Regions from separate parts of the Gracilibacillus sp. JCM 18966 genome, predicted to be linked through region 3. Evidence: riboswitches for the same ligand, from Rfam matches in the RefSeq annotation. Region 3 holds a riboswitch; each other region holds the start of a gene.

Region 1 (4,249 bases), 1.8 Mb from region 3:
TTAATTTGCTTTGTTGGAAAGATTGATTAAGATCCTTGATCAAATCATCGACATTCTCTATACCTACAGATAAACGGAACAAGCGATCCTCGATCCCTCTTTCTTTTCGTTCATGTGGAGGCATTGCTGCATGAGACATGGTAGCAGGATGAGAAAGAATAGATTCCACAGCCCCTAAGCTTACGGCAAAGACTGGTATTTCTAGCTTTCTAACGAATCCCTCTATGTCAACATTTTCTGATAATAAAAAGGATAGGACTGCTCCACCACTTTTGGCTTGAGAATGATGAACGTTAAAACCAGGATGATCCGTAAGACCTGGATAATACACTTTTTCAATCGCATGATGTTCATCCAAAAATTTAGCAATTTCAAGTGCAGATTGGCTTGATTTGGTTAGTCGAGTCTCCAAAGTTTTCATTCCTTGAATTAAGGTATAGGAATCCTGTGCACTTAGAATGGATCCAATTGTATTCTGAATAAATTTTAGTTTTGCAGCTAACTCTTCTGTTTTTGCCACAGCTAATCCAGCTACTACGTCACTATGACCAGATAAGAATTTAGTCGCACTATGGAGCACAATGTCTACACCAAGATCTAGTGGATTTTGATACAATGGTGTCATAAATGTATTGTCTAAATAAGTATAGCAATCATTGGCTTTAGCTAACTCCACCACTTTCTTAATGTCAGTGATTTGCAATAAGGGATTTGCTGGTGTTTCCATATAAATAACCTTTGTATTACTTTGAATAGCTTTTTCAATTTCTGCGATGTTTGTCATGTCAACAAAAGTATGGCTAATCGAGAAGCTGGTCAATAGCTGACTGATAAATCGATAGGTACCTCCATAAACGTCTTTTGTCACAACGACATGATCTCCCGCTTCCAATAATAAAAAAGCGGAGGAGATAGCTGCCATGCCTGAAGAAAAGGCATAGCCTGCGTATCCATTCTCTAACTGCGCAATCGTCTTTTCTAAAATTTCTCTGGTTGGGTTACCTGAGCGGCTATAATCGAATGGTCCGAATTCATTTATTTCTTTCTGATGATAAGTAGATGATAAATAAATCGGAGGATTTACGGCACCTGTCACCTTTTCGTTAAATCCTTGTTGTAGCCCTGCATGAATAAGCTTTGTATCAAATTGGTTAGACATGAAGTAATTCCTCCTTGCTCTTTAGTAGTGCTTGATCTAGATCTTCTTTTAAATCTTCTATATGCTCAATACCGACAGAGAAACGTAACAGCCTTTCACAAATACCACGTTTTTCACGTTCTTCTAAAGGGATATCTGCATGCGTTTGTGTTGTTGGATAAGTGATAAAGCTCTCCACCCCACCTAAGCTTTCCGCAAAAGAAATGACTTTTAAATGGGATAAGAAGGGGACAACCATTTGTTTCTCCTTAATCCGGAAACTAACCATTGCACCTTTACCGGGATACAGAATGTCTGTTACTAAAGGGTGCTCCTTGAAAAACTGTTCAAGTGCTCTAGCATTTTCCTGTTGCTTCTCAAGGCGAAGACTTAACGTTTTCATGCCTCGAATAAGTAACATACAATCAAATGGTGACAATACAGCTCCTATGGCATTGTGTAGATGGGTTAGTTTTTCTGCTAACGGTTGATCCTTCACAGCAACTAGTCCAGCAAGAACATCATTATGTCCACCTAAATATTTCGTTGCAGAATGGACGACAATATCTGCTCCTAGTGTAAGTGGCTTTTGGAGATATGGTGTGAAAAAGGTATTATCTACGATTAAAAGCAGCTGGTGTTCTTTAGCGATCTGGGCAACTTTATGAATATCTAACTCGATTAACAGTGGATTTGTTGGCGTCTCAATAAATATTGCCTTTGTTTTCGATGTGATTTGTTCTGCAATTTCTTCTGGTTTCACATAGAGAAAATCGACCGCATATGCTTCACTATAGTGACTAAATAATCGGTATGTTCCACCATAAACATCCTCTGTCACGATGATTTGATCCCCTTTTTCAAATATGGCAAGCACTAATTGAATCGCAGCCATACCGGATGAACAAGCAAATCCCTTAGTGCCTTTTTCAAGGTCGCTTATGGCCTTTTCTACAATATCTCTGGTTGGATTACGCGTTCGCGTATAATCAAAACCGGTAGAATTGCCAATTGTTTCATGCTGGTAGGCTGTCGATAAATAAATAGGTGGCTCGACGGCACCTGTCTTTGGATCAGATTTATTCCCAATTTGAGCTAATGATGTTTCGATATGCTTCATTTCGATCATTCCTCCTACGATATGCTATAAAACGAAAAGGGACTTTCTCCCGATAAGAAGAAAGTCCCCACATTTATACATACTTCTTATCTTCGGTAATTACCTTCTGGATTTAGCACCATGCATAAAATGCTGGTTGCTGAGGCATCATCGGGCCAGTCCCTAAACCTCTCTTGATAAGCTTAAAATATTTAGTTGTTAAAACGTTTTGGAAATACTATACAATATATCATACAATCACCAGTAAAAAAATACAAGAAAAAATTTAAAAAAATTAAACCTAGTAAAACCATTGGTTATAAAGGATTTTTAGTGGATTGCAGTAGCAATCCAAGGAATTGACCTATTGACATTAATTGTATTTACCATTATATTCAATACAAATCATTTAATAACTTAAAACATTATATGCTTTCTTATCCAGAGAGATGGAGGGACTGGCCCGATGAAATCTCAGCAACAGGCATTTGAGGCACTGTGCTAATTCCAGCAAGACAACCTTGGCAGATAAGAAGAAGTATTTAACTTCTACTTTTAGACCAAGTAGAAGTTTTTTGTTTTTTTGAAAGAAAGTAGGATCTCGCTAATAAATCTGGACGCGAGGGTAAGAAAATTAGCGGCAACCCTATACGACATTTTGATGAAGCATTATGTTGATATGGAGAGAAAAGCATTCACGCCCGGAGATTCACTTGAAATAAAAATGCAGGTTTCATTTCTAAGAAGATAAAAATAGAGGAAGTAGGATGAAAAATGTTAGTCATTTTAGCTTTTTTTGCCGCATGTTTATTTGCTTTTAATATCGGCGCGAGTGGCTCTGCCGCTAGTATGGGAGTCGTATATGGAAGTAAGGTAATAAAACATAAAAAAGTGGCATTATTTCTAGCTGGTTCAGGAGCCATAGTTGGTGCTCTTTGGGGAGGAAAGCATGTTACTCATACACTAGGAAAGGGAATTATTCCAGAGGAAATCATGGATGTTCGCATCGCTACAATTATACTGGCCGTTTCTGCGTGTACTTTATTTGTTACGAATTATATTGGTATTCCACTTTCTACTAGTGAGGTAACCGTTGGTGCTATTGTCGGAATTGGTTTGTCTTTTCAGCAAATATATGCCGTTTCTATATTAGAAATCGTCGGTTTATGGCTTCTTATCCCAATTTTAGCTTTTTTTGTGACATATACGCTTGAAAAAGTAAGAATGAAATACCGAGACAAGATAAAGGTCTCATTTTCTAGTAAAATATTAGCAGGACTGTTAATTATAACAGGTATTTTTGAGGCAATAGCCGCTGGTATGAATAATGTGGCGAATGCGTTAGGACCATTGGTGGGAGCAAATTTAGTAACAATGGAGATTGGTTTACCTGTCTTAGCGTTAGTGGTAGCGCATGGTAGCATCTTATTTGGGGGAAAAGTGTTAGATACCAATGCCAAAAAGATCACAAATCTATCACTGGCAAACGGAATTGTTGTTTCAAGCACAACAGGGATATTAGTTATTGCTGCCTCCTTTTTAGGAGTTCCTATCCCAATGACCCAGGTAACGACGACGGCAATTGTTGGAATCAGTGCTACGAAAAGCTGGCAAAATGTTTGGAAGGAAAAAATCATCCATCGTATTGCAAAGGTTTGGATTTCTTCACCAATCATTTCACTAGTGATTTCCTATAGTTTAACCGAAATCCTTATTCGTCATTCTTACTATACTGTAATCTTATTATTCTTAACGATACTTATTACAATCGTGTTAATGAAATATCAAGTAAAGTCAGAAACAAAGCAACAAGAACATCAATTAAGAAGGGAATGGGAAGAGATTGGGTAAAGTATATTTAGTAGGGGCAGGACCGGGCGACAAGGAACTAATTACGTTAAAAGGAATTAGAGCGATTGAAGAAGCAGACGTTATTTTATATGATCGTTTAATTAATCAAGAATTATTAAGCTATGCAAGAAGTGAGGCAGAATTAATTTTTTGTGGGAAAG
Region 2 (4,249 bases), 680 kb from region 3:
AAAAAAGAGTACAGCCATCATCTTATTTTTATCGTTTTTCTTTGTTTTCCCTTTGATTATAGAGGCAGAGGGGAAAACATATCATGTGGGAGCAACAGATTTACATGTGCGCTCAGAGCCATCTTTAAATGGACAAATTCTTGGTAAATTACAAGCTGGAGATCAAGTACAAGTGTTTGATGAGGCATATGGCTGGTATAAAACCTTTTATAATGGGAAAGAGGCTTGGATAGCTTCACAATTTTTAATGGTGGAAGAGCAAGAGCGAGCAGCTACTAATGATAGTTTAAACGATGTTTCTATTACTGCCACTGGTGTTCGGATTCGTTCAGGACCAGGTACAAATTATCCTATTATCGGTTTTACAACAATTGGAGAGTCTTTTTCGGTCGTTGATACTGAAGATCAATGGATAAAAGTAGATTTAAAGAATGGTAAAATTGGATGGATTGCGGGCTGGTTGACGAATCATCAAAGTACCACATACATACCTGAAGAACCATCAGCCCAGGCTACGTCAGATACAGAGCAATCTGTGGAACAAACAGCTACTACAACTACGGTAAGCAATGAGCAGAACTTAAATGGCTTTAATATTGTGCTCGATCCAGGGCATGGTGGCATGGATCCTGGAGCCATAGGACTTGGGGGTATCTTTGAAAAGGATGTCATTATGGAGGTGCTTTCTGAGATAGCAAGTGAGCTCCGTCAAGCAGGTGCAACGGTATTATTAACGAGAAGTAATGATAGCTATGTAGATCATGCCACCCGCTTGAGAATAAGTCATGCTTATCAGACTCATGCTTTTATAAGTCTACATTTTAATGCAAGTCCAATAGTTTCTGCTAATGGAATTAGCACACACTATTTTGGCCCAGATAGTAAAGAGCTTGCCTATGAAATGCAGTCCTCTTTATCTCAACATGTCACAATGAGAGATCGAGGGGTTCGAAGTAGTAATTTCTATGTACTAAGAAACAATCAAAATAAAGCACTCTTATTAGAAATGGGATTTATTACGAATCCTCATGACTTACTCACAATCCGAACAAGCGACTATCAAGATAACTTAGCAGAAGGGATCACCAAAGGTCTTTTAGCTTATTTTAAATAGAGAAGTGGCTGCATCAAATGGATGCAGGCGTTTCTCTATCATCGGAAATATTAATAACGGCAATGCGTGCACCTTTCTTGGCTAATTGCAAGCATGTTTCTCGTCCGATACCACTTTCACCTCCTGTTACGATGGCAACTTTTTTTTGTAGTTGATCATAATAAAACCTCTTTCTAGGATGAGTATGCGCTATTTTTTTGAAAACATAAATGAATGGATTAAAAAAAAGCTATTTCATGTCGATATAAATCATGAATACTCTTAAAAGAAAAATATTCAATAATTTATAAATACTTGTTGACAGTGGTGGTCTACCATGCTAAAGTATGTAATAACTAAATTAAATATAAGTAATCCACTCGGAATTACAATATTTGACAATAAATCTTATCAAGAGAGGTGGAGGGACTGGCCCTATGAAACCTCGGCAACCATTAAGCACAAAAGCTTAATAAAGGTGCCAATTCCACTAAGTGATCATGCTTGGAGAGATAAGAGAGCGAATTATTCACACTGAATCCTCTCTATCTCCATGTAGAGAGGATTTTTTGATCCGATAAAAATTAAATAGCTCTTATCAAGAGAGGCAGAGGGACTGGCCCGATGACGCCCAGCAACCATTAAGCTTCAGCTTAAAAGGTGCTAAATCCTGCAGGAAACATTCCTGATAGATAAGAGGGAGACAGCTGGTAGATAACCAAAGCCTTCTTCTTGTCGAAGAAGGCTTTTCTTTATACTTATATTAATTAAATGAATGGAATATTCAAGGAGGAAACTAACATGACAGCTTTTAAAAATTCAACGTATGATGCGGAGACCTTAAATTTACACGGTGGTCAGGCGCCTGATCCAACAACAGGTTCAAGAGCAGTGCCTATCTATCAATCTACTTCGTTCGTTTTCCATGACACAGAACATGCAGAGAGACTATTTGCACTTGATGAACCAGGAAACATCTATTCAAGAATTGGTAATCCAACTGTCGATGTTTTTGAGAAAAGATTAGCCCTTTTAGAAGATGGCGTTGCAGCAGTTGCAACAGCTTCGGGGATGTCAGCCATCACCCTATCGATCTTAAATCTAGCAAGTGCGGGAGACGAAATTGTTGCAGGTGTGAACTTGTATGGCGGAACCTATAATCTGTTTGCTGTAACATTACCAAGATACGGAATCAACGTAAAATTTGTAGACCCAACCGATCCTGAGAATTTCCGTCAAGCCATCAATGAAAATACGAAAGCAGTTTATGGTGAGATTATCGGAAATCCTGGCCTTCAAGTATTGGATGTAGAAAAAGTTTCAGAGATTGCTCATGAGGCAGGTGTACCATTGATCGTTGATAATACATTTGCCACACCTTATGGTTGTAAACCAATCACATTAGGTGCTGATATTGTGGTTCATTCTGCGACAAAATGGATAGGTGGTCACGGTACATCGATTGGCGGAATTATAGTTGATGGAGGTCGTTTTAACTGGAATTCAGAAAAATATCCTCAATTTACTGAACCAGATCCGAGCTACAATGGAATTCGTTATGCAATAGACTTTGGAACATTAGCATTTATCACAAAAGTGCGTGTCCAGTTATTGAGAGACTTCGGTGCGGCACTTAGCCCATTTAATGCCTTCCAGTTACTACAAGGATTAGAAACACTTCATTTAAGAGTGGAAAGACATAATCGAAATGCTCAGGAATTAGCAGAATATCTAGAAGAACACGAAGCGGTGGAATGGATTCGATATCCAGGATTGGAAAGCCATCCATCACACGCACTAGCGAAGCGTATTTTGAACAATGGCTTTGGCTCAATCATTGTCTTTGGTATTAAAGGTGGACGAGATGCAGGTAGAGATCTAATCAATAATGTTTCTCTATGGTCCCATGTAGCCAATGTTGGAGATGCTAGGTCATTAATTATTCATCCAGCTTCTACTACTCATCAACAGTTAAGTAAAGAGCAATTAGAGGAAACAGGAGTAACAGAAGAGCTTGTTCGTTTATCTGTAGGAATCGAATCAATTCGTGATATTCAAAATGATCTTGATCAAGCACTTGCCAAAGCAACAGGAATCGGTGCAGATGAAGCAAAACAAATCGTCGTAAATGATGAAGGGGTAATTAAATGGGCATTAAATTCTCCATATGAGCGGGTAATCGAGAATGGGGAAGAGGTGACTCGCCAAAAAACATTGGCTATTGTTGGTCTGAGTGGGAAGGAAGCAAGACCGAGCTACCGTCTAGCAAGAAAAATGCAACGTCTTGGATATAAAATTATTCCAGTTAATCCAAGGGAAACAGAGATTTTAGGAGAAAAAGCATACCCAGATTTAAAAAGTGTTCCTGTTCCTATTGACATTGTACAAGTTTTCCGTAGCCCTGATGCTGCGGTAGAAGTAGCAAAAGAAGCGGTGGAAGTTAAACCAAAAGTATTCTGGCTACAGGAAGGTGTTGTTTCACCAAAAGCAGAAGAAGTGGCAAGAGAAGCAGGGTTACAGGTTGTACACAATAGATGTACGTACAAAGAAGCCCAGCGGTTAAGAGGAACAATTTCCACTTATGCTTGTGAAATTTAATAGAAAAGAAAATAAAAAAGGGGACAATCTATCATGAAAAGAATACCATTAATAGATTTACGTAGTTTTTTAGCTATCGCGCTTTTTGGTTTCATTCTTGTTATTGCATCAGGCTGTGCAGCAGAAGGAGAAACAGAGGGAAAGCCTGAAAAAATCCGTTTAGATTATGCTTATTATTCGCCAACAAGCTTAGTATTAAAGAAATTCGAATGGGCAGAAGAAGTTTTTGCGGAAGAAGATATAGAGGTGGAGTGGACATTAAGTCAAGGAAGTAATAAAGCATTAGAGTTTTTAAGAAGTGATAGTATTGACTTTGGTTCATCGGCAGGTGCTGCAGCCTTAATCTCTAAGGAGAGTGGTGCACCAATAGAGAATGTATACATCTATTCGAAGCCAGAATGGACGGCATTAGTAACGAATGAAGGCTCAGGAATTGAATCCATTAAAGATTTAAAAGGAAAGAATGTTGCAGCAACTATGGGAACAGACCCCTTCATCTTTCTAGTAAGAGCATTGGATTCAGAAGGCTTAACGATTAATGATATTACATTGACTAAC
Region 3 (4,249 bases):
CTACATCATGACTATAGTAAACGAGGTCCTCCTTTTTTACCTTCAATTGATTCACATGACATAGTGCCAATAAATAGGCGGTAGTTACAGCAGCGGAGGAACTTAATCCTCCAATTGGTAGCCTGCCACTAATTACGGCACGAAAACCTGTCGTTAATTTCTGATCCTTGCTTAAGGCAAGCACTGCACCTCGTGCATAATTTCCCCAAGAGCCTGGTAGCATTTCCGGGACACGATCAATATGGAAATACTCTTCATCAGGAAAATCAGCACTTTGAATCCGAACATAACCATCATCACTTGCAGAAAAAACCATCTCTACATTTTCATCTAAAGCGAGTCCTGTCACGATACCGCCTTGATGATCCACATGTGCACCTAATGGACATATCCTTAATGGGGAAAGAACAGCGCTTAATGTGTCATCTCCATATACATCCTTATATAACTGTATTAACTCATGCATTTTTTATCCCTCTTTACTTTCCTTTGAGATGTGGAGAATCTGGCATTAGTTGCATGAATTCAATCCTATTCCCATCAGGATCTGTTGCCCAGCACTGGTAATTGTGATCGACACCTTTTGTAGGCTCCACATCTAATGGCCAGCCTTTCTTGTTCAAGTGATCCGCTATCTGTTGAATATCCTCCACCTCTAAGCATAGATGATGATAACCAGCAGCATTTTCTGGTTGAAGAGTGCCATCCTTCCCATGGTAGAAAAGCTCGATAAATTGCCGTTCACTAATTTTAAGATAGACAATCCAAGGTTCATCCTGTTCATTATGGAGTTCAAACGCTTTTTCCAGTCCTAGTACATCACAATAAAAGCTTAACGATCTTTCCATATCCCGCACAAAATAAGCTGTATGACCAATTCCCTTTATCACCATAGATTCCTCCTCTATTTTTAGCTAAATCGTATCATAACTGTCTTCATGACGCCATTGCTTTTTGCTTTAATGGGGACGACTAACAAATCTTAATCGTACTAGCAAGCCTAAATAGATGGCCATCGATGAGAAAATAGAAAATGCTGCAGTTAAATAAATATAATCATAATAAAATAAGAAAGCGATTTGTCCGAATACAATGGCGCCAATACCTACACCAAGATCAAAAAACGAGAAAAAAGTAGCATTTGCCATCCCTTTTCGATTGGTGCTTGCTTTATCAATCGCCCACGCTTGTAATGCTGGTTGAACGGTACCAAAGCCTAATCCATAAAGTGCTGCAGCTAAAAACAGGATGAAGGAATTGGGTAACCAAAATAACAATAGCATGGCGATAAGAATCAAGGAGGTTCCCGGTAGGAAAACGACGATATGTCCATAACGATCATATAATCTACCAGCGAAGGCTCTAGTAATCATTAAGAAAAGTGCATAAATAAGAAAGTAGACCTCAATGCCAGCAATACCCTCCTGCTCTGTATATAAAGGTAGATAAGAAGCAATCCCTCCAAATGCGGTTGTAATAAAAAATAATAGAATCGATGGCTGTAGGGCTGTCTTTTCAAAAAGATCAAATCTAGCTTTTTTTATCTTCTCACGGGATTCTACTTTTTTATATGTAATCTGAGTAGAGAGAATAAAGGCAATGATTCCAAGACTTGACGCGATTAAAAACAACACCGTAAAGGAGGTGACTCCATATAGGGACAGACCAAGAGCTGGACCGATAGCCAGTGCAATGTTACCAGATAAACCGAAATAGCCCATCCCTTCTCCTCTTCGCTTCTGTGGAATGAGATCTGTTGCAATAGTGCCAGTAGCTGTTGTCGAATAGCCCCAACCGATTCCTTGAACACAACGAATAAAAAATAACAGGATAACACTAGAAATAAAAGCAAATGAACCAACAGATAGAACAAATATCCCTAAGCCTAGCATGTACACAAATTTTCTCCCTACGGATTCTAGGGAATGCCCTGCATTCGGACGAAATAACAATGCTGAAAAGGTAAACACACCAGTAATAATTCCAATCATTTGATCATTTCCACCAAGGTGCTGCACAAATAAAGGAATGGTTGGTAGTGTCATCTGAAAGCCTAAAAATATAAAAAAATTTGCCATACAAATGAGGGCAAAATCCTTCGTCCATATTTTTTCTTTTTTTACTTCCTTTTCTAGAAGTTGCATTTATCTTACTCCTTTTTTTCGATACTCGAAATATATTTCTATTGTACAACAGATAGGTGGAAGTTAAAAACGAAAGGGCTTGCAAAAAAATCCCTGATAATTCCCTTAATTAACCATTGACATACCTAGCATCAAATGCTAAAGTTAAGCATATTAAAAATCTAATATTAAAGTAATTCACTCGGAATTATATACAAAATAACGTCTTATCAAGAGAGGTGGAGGGACTGGCCCTTAGAAGCCTCGGCAACCATTAAGTGGTATTTACTTAATACAGGTGCCAATTCCATCTAAGCTATGCTTAGAAAGATAAGAGAGCGGATCATGATGACCAAAGTCTCTCTATCTTTTATAGAGGGACTTTTTTTATTTCACTTAAAAGGAGTTAAAGACAATGGGGACTATTCTTCTCGACGGAAACCGAACACCTTTTGGAAAATGGAAGGGTGGATTGGCAAACTATTCAGCAACAGAATTAGGAGCTTCTGCCTTACATGCCTTAATTCAAAAAAATACAGAAGCACACCATCCAGATGGCGTCATTCTAGCACAAGTAATCCAAGCAGGAGCGGGGCAGAATCCCGCAAGGCAGGTTGCTTATCAAGCTGGCATCGATATTTCGACTCCAGCTATTACCTTAAATAATGTCTGTTTGGGGGGGCTTGCTTCGATTGCAGATGCTTCCAGAAGAATTCTGTTAAATGAAGGAGATTATTATGTGGTAGGTGGATTTGATTCGATGACAAATGCTCCTCATACCATTCCCGTTAGACTCGGTACAGGAATTGGGAACACGGAGTTAACAGACAGCCTATTACATGACGGTTTATGGTGTGCGCTAAGTGACCAGTCGATGGGTGTATTAACAGAGAAGCACAATCAAATCTATCAAATTAACCGCCAAGAGCAAGATGAATATGCTTTTCTATCTCAACAAAGAGCAGCTAGAGCTCAAACAGACAAATTGTTTCAAGCAGAAATTGCACCGATTGAGAATGTCTTAGCGAAAGATGAAGGCATCCGTGAGAATACTAGTCTTGAAAAGTTAGCGAGCCTCTCTTCTGCTTTTACGAAGAATGGAACGATTACAGCAGGCAATGCCTCCCAAATGACAGATGGGGCAAGCTTTGGAATCATCACCTCGGAGCAAAAGGCAAAAGAACTAGGGCAACAGCCACTTGCTAAAGTCATGGATTGGACAGAAATAGCAGGGCCTGACACGAGCTTACAAACAAAGCCAGCAAAAGCAATTGAGCAATTGCTCCAAAAAAACGATCTAACAATAGATGATATTGATTTGTTCGAAATCAATGAAGCATTTGCTAGTGTCGTGATTGCAAGCTGTCGTGAACTAAACATCGATTACAGTAAAGTGAATGTCAACGGTGGTGCTATCGCTATTGGACATCCACTAGGTGGCACTGGTCTTCGTCTCGTATTAACCCTTGCCCATGAATTAAAAAGACGTGGAGGTGGGCTTGGTATTGCTTCCCTTTGTGGTGGTGGTGGCCAAGGTGGCGCTATTTTAATAGAAGTATCCAATTAGAAAGGAGATTTTTTCATGAGTACCCGTTTGTTAAATCAATCCCCTTATTTGTGGGAACCAACAGAAGAACAAATCCAAGCTTCACATATACAAGCATTTGCCAAATTTTGTGGGCAGTCTCTTTTTCCTTATGATCGTTTCCATCGCTGGTCGATTTCCCATATCGGCGATTTTTGGTCCCATGTTTGGGATTATGCAAAAGTGATTGGAAATAAAGGAGAAACCATTTACACCCCTGCTGAGTCGATGGCAGACGCCACCTTCTTCTCAGAAGCGACACTTAACTTTACCGAAAATCTATTACGTGGACCGGATGAAAGAAAAGCTGTTTATGAGGCAAATGAGACTGGTGTCACACGTTCTGTCACAATGGGAGAGCTACGAACACTCGTCGCGAAAGCACAGAGAGGTTTAATCGATTTAGGTGTTCAAAAAGGAGATCGTGTCGCAGGTGTAACGACAAATAACCTTGATGGATTAGTGGCTGTACTTGCGACAGTTTCCATTGGTGCAATCTGGACGTCTTGTTCTCCAGACTTTGGTGTAAAAGGAATGGTGG

Evidence for each region. A riboswitch is a leader RNA that binds a small molecule or an ion and turns the genes downstream of it on or off. The one in region 3 is predicted to bind S-adenosylmethionine.
Region 1: it holds a riboswitch for S-adenosylmethionine, as region 3 does, so the genes downstream of both, ACZ5N5_RS12725 (methionine biosynthesis PLP-dependent protein) here and ACZ5N5_RS01220 (acetyl-CoA C-acyltransferase) in region 3, are expected to answer to the same signal.
Region 2: it holds a riboswitch for S-adenosylmethionine, as region 3 does, so the genes downstream of both, ACZ5N5_RS18650 (PLP-dependent aspartate aminotransferase family protein) here and ACZ5N5_RS01220 (acetyl-CoA C-acyltransferase) in region 3, are expected to answer to the same signal.

What each region holds. Positions count from the first base shown of each region.
Region 1 is NZ_AP043883.1:2,658,884-2,663,132, forward strand. Features, by position in the region: gene ACZ5N5_RS12720 (aminotransferase class I/II-fold pyridoxal phosphate-dependent enzyme) at 1-1,159, opposite strand, end outside; gene ACZ5N5_RS12725 (methionine biosynthesis PLP-dependent protein) at 1,152-2,258, opposite strand; SAM riboswitch class I at 2,342-2,441, opposite strand; SAM riboswitch class I at 2,672-2,772, shown strand; gene ACZ5N5_RS12730 (anion permease) at 3,012-4,088, shown strand; gene cobA (uroporphyrinogen-III C-methyltransferase) at 4,081-4,249, shown strand, end outside.
Region 2 is NZ_AP043883.1:3,810,487-3,814,735, reverse strand. Features, by position in the region: gene ACZ5N5_RS18660 (N-acetylmuramoyl-L-alanine amidase) at 1-1,114, shown strand, start outside; gene ACZ5N5_RS18655 (hypothetical protein) at 1,128-1,205, opposite strand; SAM riboswitch class I at 1,499-1,612, shown strand; SAM riboswitch class I at 1,686-1,792, shown strand; gene ACZ5N5_RS18650 (PLP-dependent aspartate aminotransferase family protein) at 1,895-3,691, shown strand; gene ACZ5N5_RS18645 (aliphatic sulfonate ABC transporter substrate-binding protein) at 3,725-4,249, shown strand, end outside.
Region 3 is NZ_AP043883.1:272,613-276,861, forward strand. Features, by position in the region: gene ACZ5N5_RS01205 (GHMP family kinase ATP-binding protein) at 1-466, opposite strand, end outside; gene ACZ5N5_RS01210 (VOC family protein) at 480-890, opposite strand; gene ACZ5N5_RS01215 (MFS transporter) at 960-2,144, opposite strand; SAM riboswitch class I at 2,348-2,460, shown strand; gene ACZ5N5_RS01220 (acetyl-CoA C-acyltransferase) at 2,539-3,690, shown strand; gene ACZ5N5_RS01225 (acetoacetate--CoA ligase) at 3,706-4,249, shown strand, end outside.